2 linked regions of the Pseudolabrys taiwanensis genome follow. The protein of the gene in region 1 interacts with the protein of each later gene in a pairwise test. Links are inferred from orthologs where the notes say so. Each region holds a gene or a part of one and is shown on either strand. Other genes may lie near its edges.

Region 1 (6,858 bases):
TTGACCGGCTGGCCATTGACGGCGGTGATTACGTCACCGGCTTCGATGCCCGCCTTCTGCGCCGGGCTGTCCTTCTGCGGCTCGGCGACGAGCGCGCCTTCAGGCTTCTTCAGGCCGAGGCTGTCGGCGATGTCCTGCGTCACCGGCTGGATCTGCACGCCGATCCAACCGCGCGTCACGGAGCCATGGTCTTTGAGTTGCTCGACCACGGTCTTCACGGTGCTCGCCGGGATCGCGAAGGCGATGCCGACAGAACCGCCGGAGGGGGAGAAGATCGCGGTGTTCACGCCGATGACATTGCCTTCGGTGTCGAAGGTCGGACCGCCGGAGTTGCCCTTGTTCACGGGCGCGTCGATCTGAATGAAGTCATCGTAAGCGCCGGCGCCGATGTCACGGCCACGCGCCGAGACGATACCGGCGGTCACGGTGCCGCCGAGGCCGAAGGGATTGCCGACCGCCAGCACCCAGTCGCCGATGCGCGGCGTGCCGTCAGCGAGCTTCACATAGGGGAACGGGCCACCCTCGACCTTGATCAGCGCGAGGTCGGTGCGCGGATCGGTGCCGATGACCTTGGCCTTGTGGGTCTTGCCGTCGTCGGTGGTGACCTCGACGTTCTCGGCCTTGTCGACGACGTGGTTGTTGGTCACGGCGTAACCGTCAGCCGAGATGAAGAAACCCGAGCCCTGACCGGTGATGGTCTGGTGGCGGCCACCGCGACCGCGCGGCATGCCTTCCGGCATGTCCGGCATACCGAAGCGGCGGAAGAACTCGCGCACGCCGGGCGGAATTTCGTTGCTGTTCATCCCGGTGGTCTGGTCGCCGCCGTCGATCTTGACGCGGACGGACATCACCGCCGGTTTGACCTTCTCGACGATGTCGGCAAAGCCGACCGGCGCCTGCGTCTTACGCGCCTGCTCGGTCAGGTTCTGCGCATGCGCAGCGGGGTAACCGATCGACAGGTCGAAGTTGGGGGTTGCCACGAATGCCGCCGCGCCGAGCCCGGCGATGGTGGTGGCGAGAAGAATGGCCTTGCGGGCGGAAAACGCGCGCCGCTTCTGAGGTGCAGAAGTGTCGCTGGGCTGCATGTCGAAAACTCCATCTCCGGATGTTCGTGAGCGGGATGCGCTCTGTTCGAATCCGAAGATGGAGCTTCATGCCTTACAGCGTCCTGTCGGGGGCATTAAAGTTTGGTAAGATAGGCCCGACGGACGCGCAAAAACCCGCGAAAACCCTACGCAATCAGCGCTCGGGCGCGGCCGGGTCAACCAAAGTCGCAAGCCGCTTTTCTTCGTCGGCGGTCAATGGCGTTGCTTGCAATGGTACCGCACGGCGGCGGCGCGCCATCAGCACCAGCGCGAATCCCCCGGCCAGCAGCGCCGCCGGCGTCAGTCCCCACAGCAGCAGCGTGTGCCACTCGAGTCGCGGCTTCAGCAGCACGAACTCGCCGTACCGCGCGACCAGGAAGTCCAGCACCTGTTGATCGCTGTCGCCGGCCTGCAGCCGCTGACGCACGAGCAGGCGCAAGTCGCGCGCGAGCGGCGCATCGGAGTCGTCGATCGATTGGTTCTGGCAAACCATGCAGCGCAATTCGCGCGACAGGTCGCGCGCGCGCGCCTCGAGCGCCGGATCTTTCAGGATCTCGTCCGGCTGCACGGCGAAAGCCGCCGCCGGCACGACAAGCGCAAGCGCGAGAGCGATGGTGGCCAGGCGCCGCATGTCCCTACTCCGCCGGCTGCAGCGCGGACTTCGCCGCCGGCTTCGGCGCGCCGATGCGCAAGCGCCGGTCCGACAACGACAGCGCGCCGCCCAGCATCATCACGACGGCACCGAGCCAGATCAGCAGCACCAACGGCTTGTGATAAAGCCGGACTGCGACCGAGCCGTCCTCGTTGGTGTCGCCGAGCGACAGATAAAGCTGGCTTACGCCGCGCGTCATCAGCGCCGCCTCGGTCGTGCTCATCGCGCGCGTGGCGAACGTACGCTTGGCCGGATCCATCGCGCCGATCACGACGCCGCCGCGGCGCACCGTGAAATGCGCGACCATCTCGCGGAAGTTCGGCCCGTTGCGCTGCCCGACGCCGTCGAAGGTCACGTCGTAACCGGCGAGCGACACGTGCTGCGACGGCTTGAGCGAGACGATGCGCTCGCTCGCCCAAGACGTCACGCAAACGATGCCGAGCACCGTCACGCCGACACCGAAATGCGCGACCGCCGTGCCCCAGGCCGAGCGCGGCAGACCGGCCGCGCGGGCTTTGACGGTCGCGAGCGGCAGCCGGAACAGGCCCGTGCGTTCGGCAAGATCGACCAAGGCCCCGACCATGACGAAGAACGCCAGGCCGATGCCGAACGGCGCCAGCACGCCGTGCGCGCCATGCGCGACGAAGGTAGCGGCAAGGCCGACCAGCGCCACGCCGAAGGCGGCCACCAGCCGCTGCGCCGCGCCGTAGACGTCGCCACGCTTCCAGGCGAGCAACGGCCCGAACGGCATGGCGATGAGCAACGGCACGAACAGCGGCGCGAAGGTCAGGTTGAAGAACGGCGCGCCAACCGAGATTTTCTCACCGGTGAGCGCCTCGAGCGCGAGCGGATAAAGCGTGCCGACGAAGACGGTGAGGCACGCCGTGGTCAGGAAGAGATTGTTGAAGACCAGCGCGCCTTCGCGCGAAATCGGCGCAAACAGGCCGCCTTGCTTGAGCAGCGGCGCGCGCCAGGCAAACAAGGTCAGCCCGCCGCCGATGAAGAAAACGAGAATGGCGAGGATGAACACGCCGCGCGAGGGATCGTTGGCAAAGGTGTGCACCGACGTGAGCACGCCCGAACGCACCAGGAAGGTGCCGATCAGCGACAGCGAGAAGGCGAGGATGGCGAGCAGCAGCGTCCAGATCTTCAGCGCGTTGCGCTTTTCCATCACCACCGCGGAGTGCAGCAGCGCGGTGCCGGCGAGCCAGGGCATCAGCGATGCGTTCTCCACCGGATCCCAGAACCAGTAGCCGCCCCAGCCGAGTTCGTAATAGGCCCAGTACGACCCCATGGCGATGCCGACGGTAAGCGCCATCCACGCGGCAAGCGTCCACGGCCGCACCCAGCGCGCCCAGGCGGCGTCGATGCGGCCTTCGATCAGCGCCGCGATGGCGAACGAAAAGGCGATCGAGAAGCCGACATAGCCGAGATAGAGCAGCGGCGGATGGATGGCGAGGCCGGGGTCCTGCAGGATCGGATTGAGATCGCGGCCCTCGAACGGCGCCTGCGGCAAACGCAGGAACGGGTTCGAGGTGAGCAGGATGAAGAGATAGAACGACGTGGCAATCCAGGACTGCACCGCCAGCACCAGCGCCTTCAAGCGCACCGGCAGATTGCCGCCGAACGCCGCAACGCCGGCGCCGAACAGCGACAGGATCAGCACCCACAGCAGCATCGAGCCTTCGTGGTTGCCCCACACGCTCGTGAATTTGTAGACGAGCGGCATCATCGAGTGTGAGTTCTCGAAGACGTTCGCCACCGAGAAGTCCGACGTGACGTAACAGGCGGTCAGCGCGCCGAACGAGACGGCAACGAACACGAACTGCGCCAGTGCGGTCGACGTCGCCAGCCGCATCAGCGTCGCATCGCGATAGAGCGCGCCGATCAGCGGCACGAAGGCTTGCACCACCGCCAGCGCCAGCGCCAGCACCAGTGCGTAATGGCCGAGTTCGGGGATCATTGCGTCGTACTCGCCGGCATGTGGCCCTCGCCTTCGTTCCAGCGGCCGCTTTTCTTCAATGCGTCGACCACCTCGCGCGGCATATAGCGCTCGTCGTGCTTGGCGAGCACCGTGTCGGCGACAATCGTGCCATCCGGCTCGAGCTTGCCTTCCGCCACCACGCCCTGCCCTTCGCGGAACAGGTCGGGCACGATGCCCTGATAGCGCACGGTAACGTCGTGATTGCCGTCCGTCACCGCAAAGCGGATGCGCAGGTCGCTTCCGCGTTCGAGGCTTCCCGGCTTCACCAACCCACCGATGCGCATGCGGGTTCCGGGCGAGGGATGCTTCTCGGCGATGTCGGTCGGCGAGTTGAAGAACACGATGGAGTCGCTCAGCGAGAACAGGACGAGCGCGAGCGCGAGCGCCAACACGCCGACGCTCCCACCGATCAGAACCAACCGCCTTTGCTTGCGCGTCATGGTGCGGTCCCGTTCACCCTTCGAGTCCCATTTCCTTGATCGTATCCTCGATGCGCTTGAGCTTCTCCGGATCGCTGGCAAAGGCGCGCTTGGCGTCGCCCGCCGCGGCCTGCGCCTTGTCGCGTTCACCGAGCACGATGTAAGCGCGCATCAGCCGCTGCCACCCGTCGATATCGTCGCCGTTCTGCTTCAGGCGATCGGCAAGGCGCGCGACCATGCCACGCACCATCTCGCCGCGATCCTGCTCGTTCATGCCCGCGGCCGCATTGATGTCGGCGGTGCTCGGACCGGGCGCGGTTGCCGGCGCCGAGCCGCCCACGCGCGCGAGTGCCTCGCGCACCATCGCCGTCCAAGGCGCATCGGCCGGCGCGCCGTCGAGCATGCCGCGCCAGATCGACGCCGCCTTCGTTTTGTCGCCATCCTGCTCGGCGGCGATGCCGAGAAAGAACCGCGCCTTCAAATCGTTGCTGTCCAGCTTCAGCGCTTGGTCGAACGCGGCCTTGGCCTCTTCCGTCACAATGCCGTTCGAGGCCGCGGCCAGCGCTTCGCCGAGATCGGATTGGCGCTGCGCGCTGTCACCCGCCAGCGCGATCACCTTGCGCCGCGCAGTCACCGCATCGGCAAAGCGGCCGAGCCGCATATAGACTGGGGCCAGCACCTCGTAGCCGCGCGCGTCGTTCGGATTGCGCTCGAGATGCGCTTCGACCTGCGACACCATGCTGGCGATGGAGCGGCTCTGGTTCGCCTGTTGCGCCATGCGCTCGGCGAGCGGCGCGCCCGGAATCTGCGGCGACCCGAGAGACAGATAAAACGCCGCGGCCCCCAGCGGCAGGAGCACGAGCGCCGCGACGGCCGTGGCACGCCGCCGCCAGAGCGGCGCCGTTCCGGTCACGGCCGGTTCCATGTCGGCCGCATCGGCTGCGGCAATCAGCCGCCGCGACACCTCGACCTTGGCAGCCTCGGCTTCGCGCTCGCCGATCAGGCCGGCGGCCCGGTCGCGGGCGATCTCGTCGAGTTGATCGCGATAAACCGCCAGATCGCTGCCGCCCCGCGCCTCGACGCGGCGGGAGAGCGGCCACAGCACGGCGAATATCGCCGCCGCCGTCATCAGCGCAAACGCCAGCCAGAGGGTCATGGAGCCTTTCGATCGGTCTGCCGCCGCCACCGGGGGGCGTGGCGCGTCAGGGGCATACATCACGACGAATGATGGCGGCAATGCGCAAGATCAAATGCCACCTGAGCGGATCAGACCGGCTCAGGCGCGGGCGGTCTTGCGGTCCGCTGTCGCGGCGACTTCGGCCGCCTTGCTCAGGAGGGCCGCATAGTCCTTGCCGAACACCTTGGCACAGAGCCGCACCGCGGCATCGACCTGCGACTGGCGGAAACCGAGGTCGGCGGCGCCGGCGTGCCGCAGCCCGTCGAGCAGCGCACGGGTGTTGGTGTCGAGGAAGTACTGCAGGTCGCCGAAGGCCCGCTGCGTCATCTCGTTGATCGCGAGTTCGCCGGCGAAATAGCGGCAGTCGCCGACGAAAGAGACGAGCGCCTCGACCTCGGTCACCTCCTCGGCATCGACCGCCGACTGCGCGCGGATTTCGGACGACGGCCGCGGGCGCAGGAGACGGCGGACGCGGCCCGGCACCGACTCGATCTCCGCGCGCAACAATTCCGAAATCTGCGCGCGCTGCGCGGCGAGCGCGCGGCCCCAGGTGCTGTCGACCGGCAGGTCCAATTCCGTGCGCAGACCGCGCGCGGCGTCGTGGATCGCCTTCAAGGACGCGCCCACCGCGACGCCCTGCCCGCTGCGCAGATCGTTGCGCAATTCGCCGACCATGCGATCAAGTTCGGCGAGCACGATATTCACGGTGATGCCGTAGGGCGTTTCCGCCACACGCGCGGCCGTGTCGCTGCCCGCCGCTCTGACGCCGAAGCGGATTAACTGCCAGGGCGCGGTGAGACGCGCCCGCACGAGCAGCAAGGCATAAAGGAACGAACCGTCGCGACGCGCCGCCGCGGCCTCGGTCCAGCTGCGGCATTCGTTGAGCTGATCGTCGGAGAGATTGCCGATGCGCAGCGGCAGGTTGGCCGCCATCGCGGCCAGTGCATCGCGCGCCTTCAGCACGCATTTCAACGCGGTTGCGTCTTCCTCCGCGCGCGGCGTGCCGATCTGCGCTTTCAGCCGGCGGCGCGTCTTGGTCTCGTCGGCGGCGGCGAAGGCGATGTCGATCGCGGCGACCGCGCGATCCTGGAAAGCGCGCGCCAACTGCTCGGCCCGCGCATCGTCGTCCGCCAGCAACGCCTTGTTGACCTCTTCGATAAAGGCCGGCATCGCCGCGGGCATCAGGTCGCGGCCGACCCAGGTCCACAGCAGTTCGAGCGAGGCGCGCGCGACGCGTCCGGGATGCGTGTGATCGGGACGATCGTCGACGAGGAAAGGCTCGAGCGGCTTGAAGAACAAGCGCGCGGCGTTGGAAATGCGCGGCGCGCCTTCGCGCTGCTCGCGCACGATCGCGCGTAATTCCTGGAGCACGAGATCGGCGCCGATCACTTCGTCGCCGCGCAGCATGCTGCGCTCGAACTCGTTGATGAGAAGCGCGCGCGCCTGTGGCGTGAGCTCACGCAGGAATCGCCGCAGCCGTTCGACGGTCGTCATGACGCCCGCCATTCCCATCCAGGTCCCGATGTTATGAACTGGGACCT
Region 2 (6,673 bases), 2.1 Mb from region 1 along the record:
CGAGGTCGAGCTTGAGCACGTCGGTGAACACCGGATCGGGCGTCGTCTTGACGCGGTACATGCCCTGCGCCTTGGCGTAGGCGGCCACGAGCTTGACGACTTCGGCCGAACGGTTGGTGTTCTTCAGGTAGGCGATGGTGTCGTCGTCGACCGGCGAGAAGCCGCAGGTCGCGCCGTATTCCGGCGCCATGTTGGCGAGCGTGGCGCGGTCGGCGATCGACAGATGCTGCAGACCCGGGCCAAAGAACTCGACGAACTTGCCCACGACGCCACGCGCGCGCAGCATCTGCGTGACGGTGAGCACGAGGTCGGTCGCGGTTAGGCCTTCCTTGAGCTTGCCGGTGAGCTTGAAGCCGATAACCTCAGGCAGCACCATCGACAGCGGCTGGCCGAGCATGGCGGCTTCCGCCTCGATGCCGCCAACGCCCCAGCCGAGCACGGACAGGCCGTTGACCATCGTGGTGTGCGAATCGGTACCGACCAGCGTGTCGGGATAGGCGACTTCCATCGCCACCGACTTGCCGTTCAGCTTCATCTTCTCCTTCTTCGTCCAGACGACGCGGGAGAGATATTCGAGGTTCACCTGGTGGCAGATGCCGGTGCCGGGCGGCACGACGCTGAAATTGTCGAACGAGCGCTGCGCCCACTTCAGGAACTCGTAGCGCTCCTGGTTCTGGCGGTACTCTTCGTCGACGTTCTGCTTGAACGCTTTGTTGTTGCCGAAATAGTTGACCACCACCGAGTGATCGATGACGAGGTCGACCGGGATCAGCGGGTTGATCTTCTTGGGATCGCCGCCGAGGTTCTTCATCGCGTCGCGCATGGCGGCGAGGTCGACCACCGCGGGCACGCCGGTGAAGTCCTGCATCAGCACGCGGGCCGGGCGGAAGGCGATTTCACGCTCGGAGGTTTTGGCCTTGAGCCATTCGGCCACCGCCTTGATGTCGTCCTTGGTGACCGTGCGCCCGTCTTCGTTGCGCAGCAGGTTCTCCAGGAGCACCTTCATCGAGAAGGGCAGGCGCGAGATGCCTTTGAGGCCGTTCTTCTCGGCGACGGGCAGGCTGTAATAGACATAAGACTTGCCGCCGACCTTCAGGGTCTTGCAGCATTTGAAGCTATCGAGAGAGGTCATGGGCTGTTCCATTCCCGGGCGGGATCGGCGGCGCTGGCGCTTCGTCCAAGTGCGAGGAAGGATGGAAAAAATTCCAACCGGCCAAGACTTGCGATCGAAGTCCGATTTCGTGACGGCGCAGGTGCGGGCTTATAAGGTCTTTTCGCGCCGGGCGCCATATTTACTGGAACGGTTCTCAAAGATGCGCAGAAATTTGCGGCTTCCGCACAATGCTGATCTGCGTACGGCGCTTACGGCGCGGCCGACCTGATGCAGCTTCGCGCCGAGAACCTGGCCTGCAGCCGCGGCGGCCGCACGGTATTCACAGGCTTGAGCTTCGCGCTCGGCGGCGGCGAGGCCCTGCTGGTGACCGGCCGCAACGGTGCCGGCAAGTCGTCTTTGCTGCGCATGATCGCCGGCCTCGTCCGAATCGCGGACGGGCGCCTGAGCCTCGACGGCGGCGCGGACGACGCGAGTATCGCCGAGCAGACGCATTACCTCGGGCATCATGACGCACTGAAGCCGTCGCTGTCGGTGGCGGAAAATCTGTCGTTCTGGACCACTTTCCTCGGCGGCGGGCACGGCGGCGTCGGACCGGCGCTCGAAGCCGTCGGCCTGGCTCCCCTGGCGGGTCTGCCAGCGGCCTACCTCTCCGCCGGCCAGCGGCGCCGTTTGTCCATCGCCCGGCTGCTGGCGGCGAAGCGGCCGATCTGGCTGCTGGACGAGCCGACCTCGGCGCTCGACACCGCGTCGCAAACACGGCTGGCCGAGCTGATGCAGGACCATCTCGCCGGCGGTGGACTCATTGTCGCAGCGACCCACGGGCCCATCGGCCTCCGAGATCCGCGCGAGATGCGATTGGGGCCGGCGATATGATCCTCGACGAAGCAGCCACCTGCCGCAGCATGGTCCCCTCCCCCTTGCGGGGAGGGGTCAGGGGTGGGGGTCCTTCGGGCCGAGCACAGTTCGTCCACGGCTACCCCCCTCCCCAACCCTCCCCCACTAGGGGAGAGGGCGCGCGTCGTGCGTGGGGCAATCAGCCATGACCACATTTTTGACCCGGAGACGCGCGTGAACGCGCTTTTGGCCCTGCTCCTGCGCGACATGCGCCTGTCGATCCGCGTCGGCGGTGGCGCGCTGATGGGCGCGCTGTTCTTCCTCATCGTCGTGGTGATGATGCCGTTCGCCGTCGGCCCCGACCTCAATCTGCTCGCCCGCATCGGCCCGGCCATCCTCTGGCTCGGCGCGCTGCTCGCCAGCCTGCTGGCGCTCGACCGGCTTTTTGCGGTGGATCATGAGGACGGCTCGCTCGACCTTCTAATGATGGGCGCCATGCCGCTCGAACTCGCCGTTCTCGCCAAAGCCATCGCTCACTGGCTGACCACCGGGCTGCCGCTGGTGATCATCGCGCCGGTGCTGGGCCTCATGCTGAATGTCGAGCTGAAAGCCATGGGCGTCGTCGCGCTCACTTTGCTCGCCGGCACGCCGGCGCTCACCTTCATCGGGCTGATCGGCGCCGCCCTCTCGGTCGCGCTTCGCCGCGGCGGCCTGTTGCTGGCGGTGCTGGTGCTGCCGCTGACCATCCCCGTCCTGATCTTCGGCGTAGCGGCGGCCAATGCCGCCATCGTCGGCCCGGCCCCGTTCGGCCCGCCTTTCACCATTCTTTGCGCGCTATCGCTCGGCAGTCTCGTGCTCGGTCCGGTCGCGGCAGCGGCGGCGCTCCGACACGGGCTGGAGTAAGACATGGCCGCATTGCCCGCGATCCCGCACACGACTAGATAGCCGCCATGGCCCTGATCGACTTCGCCAATCCGACGCGTTTCCTGCGGCTCGTGAACGCCGTCCTGCCCTGGCTCGCGGCGGCGACCGCGATCCTGTTCGCCATTGGCCTCTACCGCGCGATCGGTGCGCCTGACGACTATCAGCAGGGCGCCACCGTGAAGATCATGTTCCTGCATGTTCCGGCGGCGTGGCTTGGCATGATGGGCTGGGGCCTGATGAGCGTCGCTGCGCTCGGCACTTTGGTCTGGCGTCATCCGCTCGCCGACGTCGCCGGCAAGGCCGCCGCCCCGATCGGCGCCGCGTTCACCTTCATCTGCCTCGTTACCGGCTCGCTGTGGGGCCGGCCGACCTGGGGAACCTATTGGGTGTGGGACGCGCGCCTCACCTCGATGCTGGTGCTGCTGCTGCTCTATCTCGGCGTACTTGCGCTCTATTGGACGGCCGAAGATCCCGGCCGCGGCGCGCGCGCCGCAGCGATCCTGTCGCTGGTCGGGGCGGTCAACCTGCCCATCATCAAGTTCTCCGTCGACTGGTGGAACACGCTGCACCAGCCGGCTTCGATCCTGCGCATCGGCGGCTCGGCCATCGATCCGTCGATCCTGACGCCGCTGCTGATCATGGCGGCCGCGTTTACTTGTTTGTTCTTCACGCTGCATCTTGCCGTCATGCGCAACGAGATCCTACGGCGACGCGTGCGCACCATGCAGCTCATGGAAGCGCAGCGCTTCGCGGAGGCCGGCGCATGATCCCGAAAAGGGGGAACCGGTTTTCGGACGAGGTCATGCGCGAAGGAAAAAGCGCATGAGCCTCGGGCCGCATGCCGACTTCATCATCGCTTCCTATGCGCTGACCGCCTTCGTGATCGCGGCGATGGTTGCCTGGGTCGTTCTCGATTACAGCGCGCAGCGCCGCGTGCTCGGCGAACTCGAGGAGCGCGGGGTCGGGCGCCGCGCACGGAACGAGGGCCAGTCGTGAGCACCGAAGCCGAACAGACGTCCCCGAGCCGCCGCGGCATCCTCGTGCTGCTGCCGCTTATCGTCTTTCTCGCGCTGGCCGGACTGTTCTTTTTCCGTCTCGGCAGCGGCGATCCCTCGCGCATTCCCTCCGCGTTGATCGGCCATCCCGCGCCGAAAACTGAACTACCGCCGCTTGCCGGCATCGAGCACGATGGCAAACCGGTATCCGGACTCACCAACGATGCCTTTAAAGGCCAGGTCACTTTGGTGAACGTGTGGGCCTCGTGGTGCGTGCCGTGCCACGACGAAGTGCCGTTTCTCGACCAGCTCGCCAAGGACAAGCGCATCCAGCTCGCCGGCATCAACTACAAGGACTCGGCGGACAACGCGCGCCGTTTCCTCAACCGCTATGGCAACCCGTTCGCCGTCGTCGGCCGCGACGACAACGGCCGCACCTCGATCGACTGGGGTGTCTACGGCGTGCCCGAGACCTTCCTTGTCGGACGCGACGGCCACATCGCCTACAAGCTCGTCGGGCCGATCACCGCCGACAATCTCGCCCGGGTGCTGATGCCGGAGATCGAGAAGGCGCTGAAGCCATGACTCAGAAAGAGCTGCCCCTCTCGGAGGTGTATGCTCTCATCGAGCCTGGTCCCGTGGTGCTGCTCACCACCGCCCGCAAAGGCCATCCTAATGTCATGACCATGTCGTGGCACATGATGGTCGAGTTCGAGCCACCCCTCATTGCCTGCATCTGCAGCGGCGGCGACTATTCGTTCGAGGCGCTGCGGGCGACCGGCGAATGCGTGATCGCGATCCCGTCGCGCAAGATCGCAGCCAAGGTCGTGAAGGTCGGCAACTGCTCAGGCCGCGACACCGACAAATTCAAGGCCTTCAAGCTCACGCCACGGCCGGCCGCGCAAGTACAGGCGCCGCTGATCGAGGAATGCTTCGCCAATCTCGAATGCAAAGTGATCGATAAGCGAATGGTCAACCGCTACAACATGTTCATCCTGGAAGTCGTGCAGGCCTGGCGCGATCCCAAGCAGAAGAACGCCAAGACCATCCATCACCACGGTTACGGCAAATTCGTCGTCGACGGCCCGGCGATCACGCTGAAGTCGAAGATGCGGTGAGAGCGTCGTCGCGCCGGAGCGGGAATGAACGGCGTTTACCGAGCCGCGCGCTGGGTGCTGAACACCGCGTAAGTGACGCCGAGCGTGATGCTGTAGGTCAGCACCATCGCCAGTGAGAACAACGTCGGCGCGAGACCGAGCGGCGTCTGCGCCGCAAACAAGCCCTTGCCGATGGCGGGAAAGAAGACGAGCCCCATCAATATCCAGACGCCGAGACCGAAGATCGCGCCTTTACCCGCGCCGGTGCGTGCAGGCAGATAACGATGCAGACGGCCGAAGAGGAAGCCCAGGACAACCGAGCCGTTGAAATAGGACAGCGCCCAAACGGCGAGCGGCGGCACGGCACCGCCAACCAGGCGCGCGAGCATCGCCTGCAGGTCGTCATAAGGCGAGAACGACGGCAAGAGGCCGGCTGAGGCCTTGAACGCCATCAGCGCTGTATGCGCGAGGCTGCCGCAGAGACCGGCCGCCATTGCATTCCAGAATCGTGTGAGATCCATCCCGGGCCCAGGCTAGCGCTCGGCATCCTGCGGCGCGTTCGACCTTTTCGAAAGCAGATTGCCGATCAGCGACGACGTGATGCCCGGAATCTCGCCGGGCCGGAACGGCACCGGCCGGCACAGCCCCATCGTCACGAGACCGAGCCGCGCCATGCGCTGCGCGGCATAGGCGGATTCCGCCGCGTCCGTCGCCAGACGTTCGAGCACCGCGCCGCCGAGATGCTGCGACAACGCCGCGCCCGCCAGGTCGATCGCACCGAGCTTGCCGGCCTCGCCGATCAGCCGCCGGATCAGATGGCCCGTGGCGAAAGCCGTCGGCCGATGGCCGTAGCAGGCCGCGACCTCGCGCAACATGCGCACCGCTGTGTAGATGAAGAACACGGCATCGGTGACCGCGGTCGGGCTGATGGCGGTGATGCCGAAGGCGCGCGTTGAGGCGCGGCGCACGATCGCCTCGGCGCGGCGGTCGAGCGGCGCCATCATGGTCTGCGACAGCAGCTCGACCTGCTGCGTCGGCGTATGATGCCGCTGCACCTGACGCTGGAAGGCTTCGATCGCAGCGCGGCTTTCGCGATCCTTCGGCAACTCGGCGATGACCTCGCGGATGGCACGTTGCACGTCCGACGCCAGCATCGTTTCCGCCGGCGCGCCCAGCACACGTTGATGATCCTCGACATGCTTCAGGTCGAGATAGCTGCGCAGTTCGCGGATGGTCAGCGCGCCTGCCGCCGCGACGCCGGTCGCCACCGTCGCCGTTGCGGCCCAGCCGAGCCCATTGCTGTAACCGAAGGCCTGCTCGATCCAGAGATAGAGATCGATGCCGAGCCAGGCGGCGACCGCAGCCGATAACCCCGTCCATGCCACCTTCCGCAGCAGACTGCCCCGGCGCTTCGCCGGCTTGGCGGCGACGGCCTGCTTGGCCGGCCGCGCCGGCGCAATGCGCCCGGTCTGCTCGGTGACCATGACGCGCGGCGCCGTCGGCTGGCCCGCATCCGCCGCGTGCGACTTCTCCGCCGTGAAGACCTGCGGCCGCAGGCCCGGTTGCTCGTCGTCCTGGCGGCTCATGACAGCCGATCCCCAATGAGATAATCGAGCGCGAGATCGAGATTCATATGGGGAATGCCGTCGATCGGCGAAACATCGATCGCCGGCGGCTCGAACACCGGAATATTGAGGAAGGGCTTGCCC

The links.
Region 2: the proteins of ccmE (region 1) and DW352_RS19950 interact in binary tests that used the Escherichia coli proteins (3 or more experiments, as listed by UniProt). The link is inferred for Pseudolabrys taiwanensis from one-to-one orthologs.

Annotation. Positions count from the first base shown.
Region 1 is NZ_CP031417.1:2,064,388-2,071,245, forward strand. What follows is about bases 2,430-5,400. They hold ccmE (cytochrome c maturation protein CcmE), read right to left. Parts: upstream 4,162-5,400; coding sequence 3,697-4,161; downstream 2,430-3,696. Other genes in these bases: DW352_RS09900 (heme lyase CcmF/NrfE family subunit), read right to left, coding at 2,430-3,700; ccmI (c-type cytochrome biogenesis protein CcmI), read right to left, coding at 4,175-5,296. In the rest of the region: DW352_RS09890 (Do family serine endopeptidase), read right to left, coding at 1-1,085; DW352_RS09895 (cytochrome c-type biogenesis protein), read right to left, coding at 1,240-1,716; more of DW352_RS09900, read right to left, coding at 1,721-2,429; DW352_RS09915 (hypothetical protein), read right to left, coding at 5,417-6,811. UniProt on the Escherichia coli protein: Heme chaperone required for the biogenesis of c-type cytochromes. Transiently binds heme delivered by CcmC and transfers the heme to apo-cytochromes in a process facilitated by CcmF and CcmH.
Region 2 is NZ_CP031417.1:4,188,559-4,195,231, reverse strand. Bases 1,983-4,768 are described here. They hold DW352_RS19950 (heme ABC transporter permease), read left to right. Parts: upstream 1,983-2,898; coding sequence 2,899-3,639; downstream 3,640-4,768. Other genes in these bases: DW352_RS19935 (flavin reductase family protein), read left to right, coding at 4,449-4,768; DW352_RS19940 (DsbE family thiol:disulfide interchange protein), read left to right, coding at 3,865-4,452; ccmD (heme exporter protein CcmD), read left to right, coding at 3,695-3,868; ccmB (heme exporter protein CcmB), read left to right, coding at 2,183-2,851; ccmA (heme ABC exporter ATP-binding protein CcmA), read left to right, coding at 1,983-1,987. In the rest of the region: aconitate hydratase AcnA, read right to left, coding at 1-1,132; more of ccmA, read left to right, coding at 1,382-1,982; more of DW352_RS19935, read left to right, coding at 4,769-4,985; DW352_RS19930 (DUF1440 domain-containing protein), read right to left, coding at 5,021-5,485; DW352_RS19925 (TIGR01620 family protein), read right to left, coding at 5,498-6,550; DW352_RS19920 (YcjX family GTP-binding protein), read right to left, coding at 6,547-6,673. UniProt on the Escherichia coli protein: Required for the export of heme to the periplasm for the biogenesis of c-type cytochromes.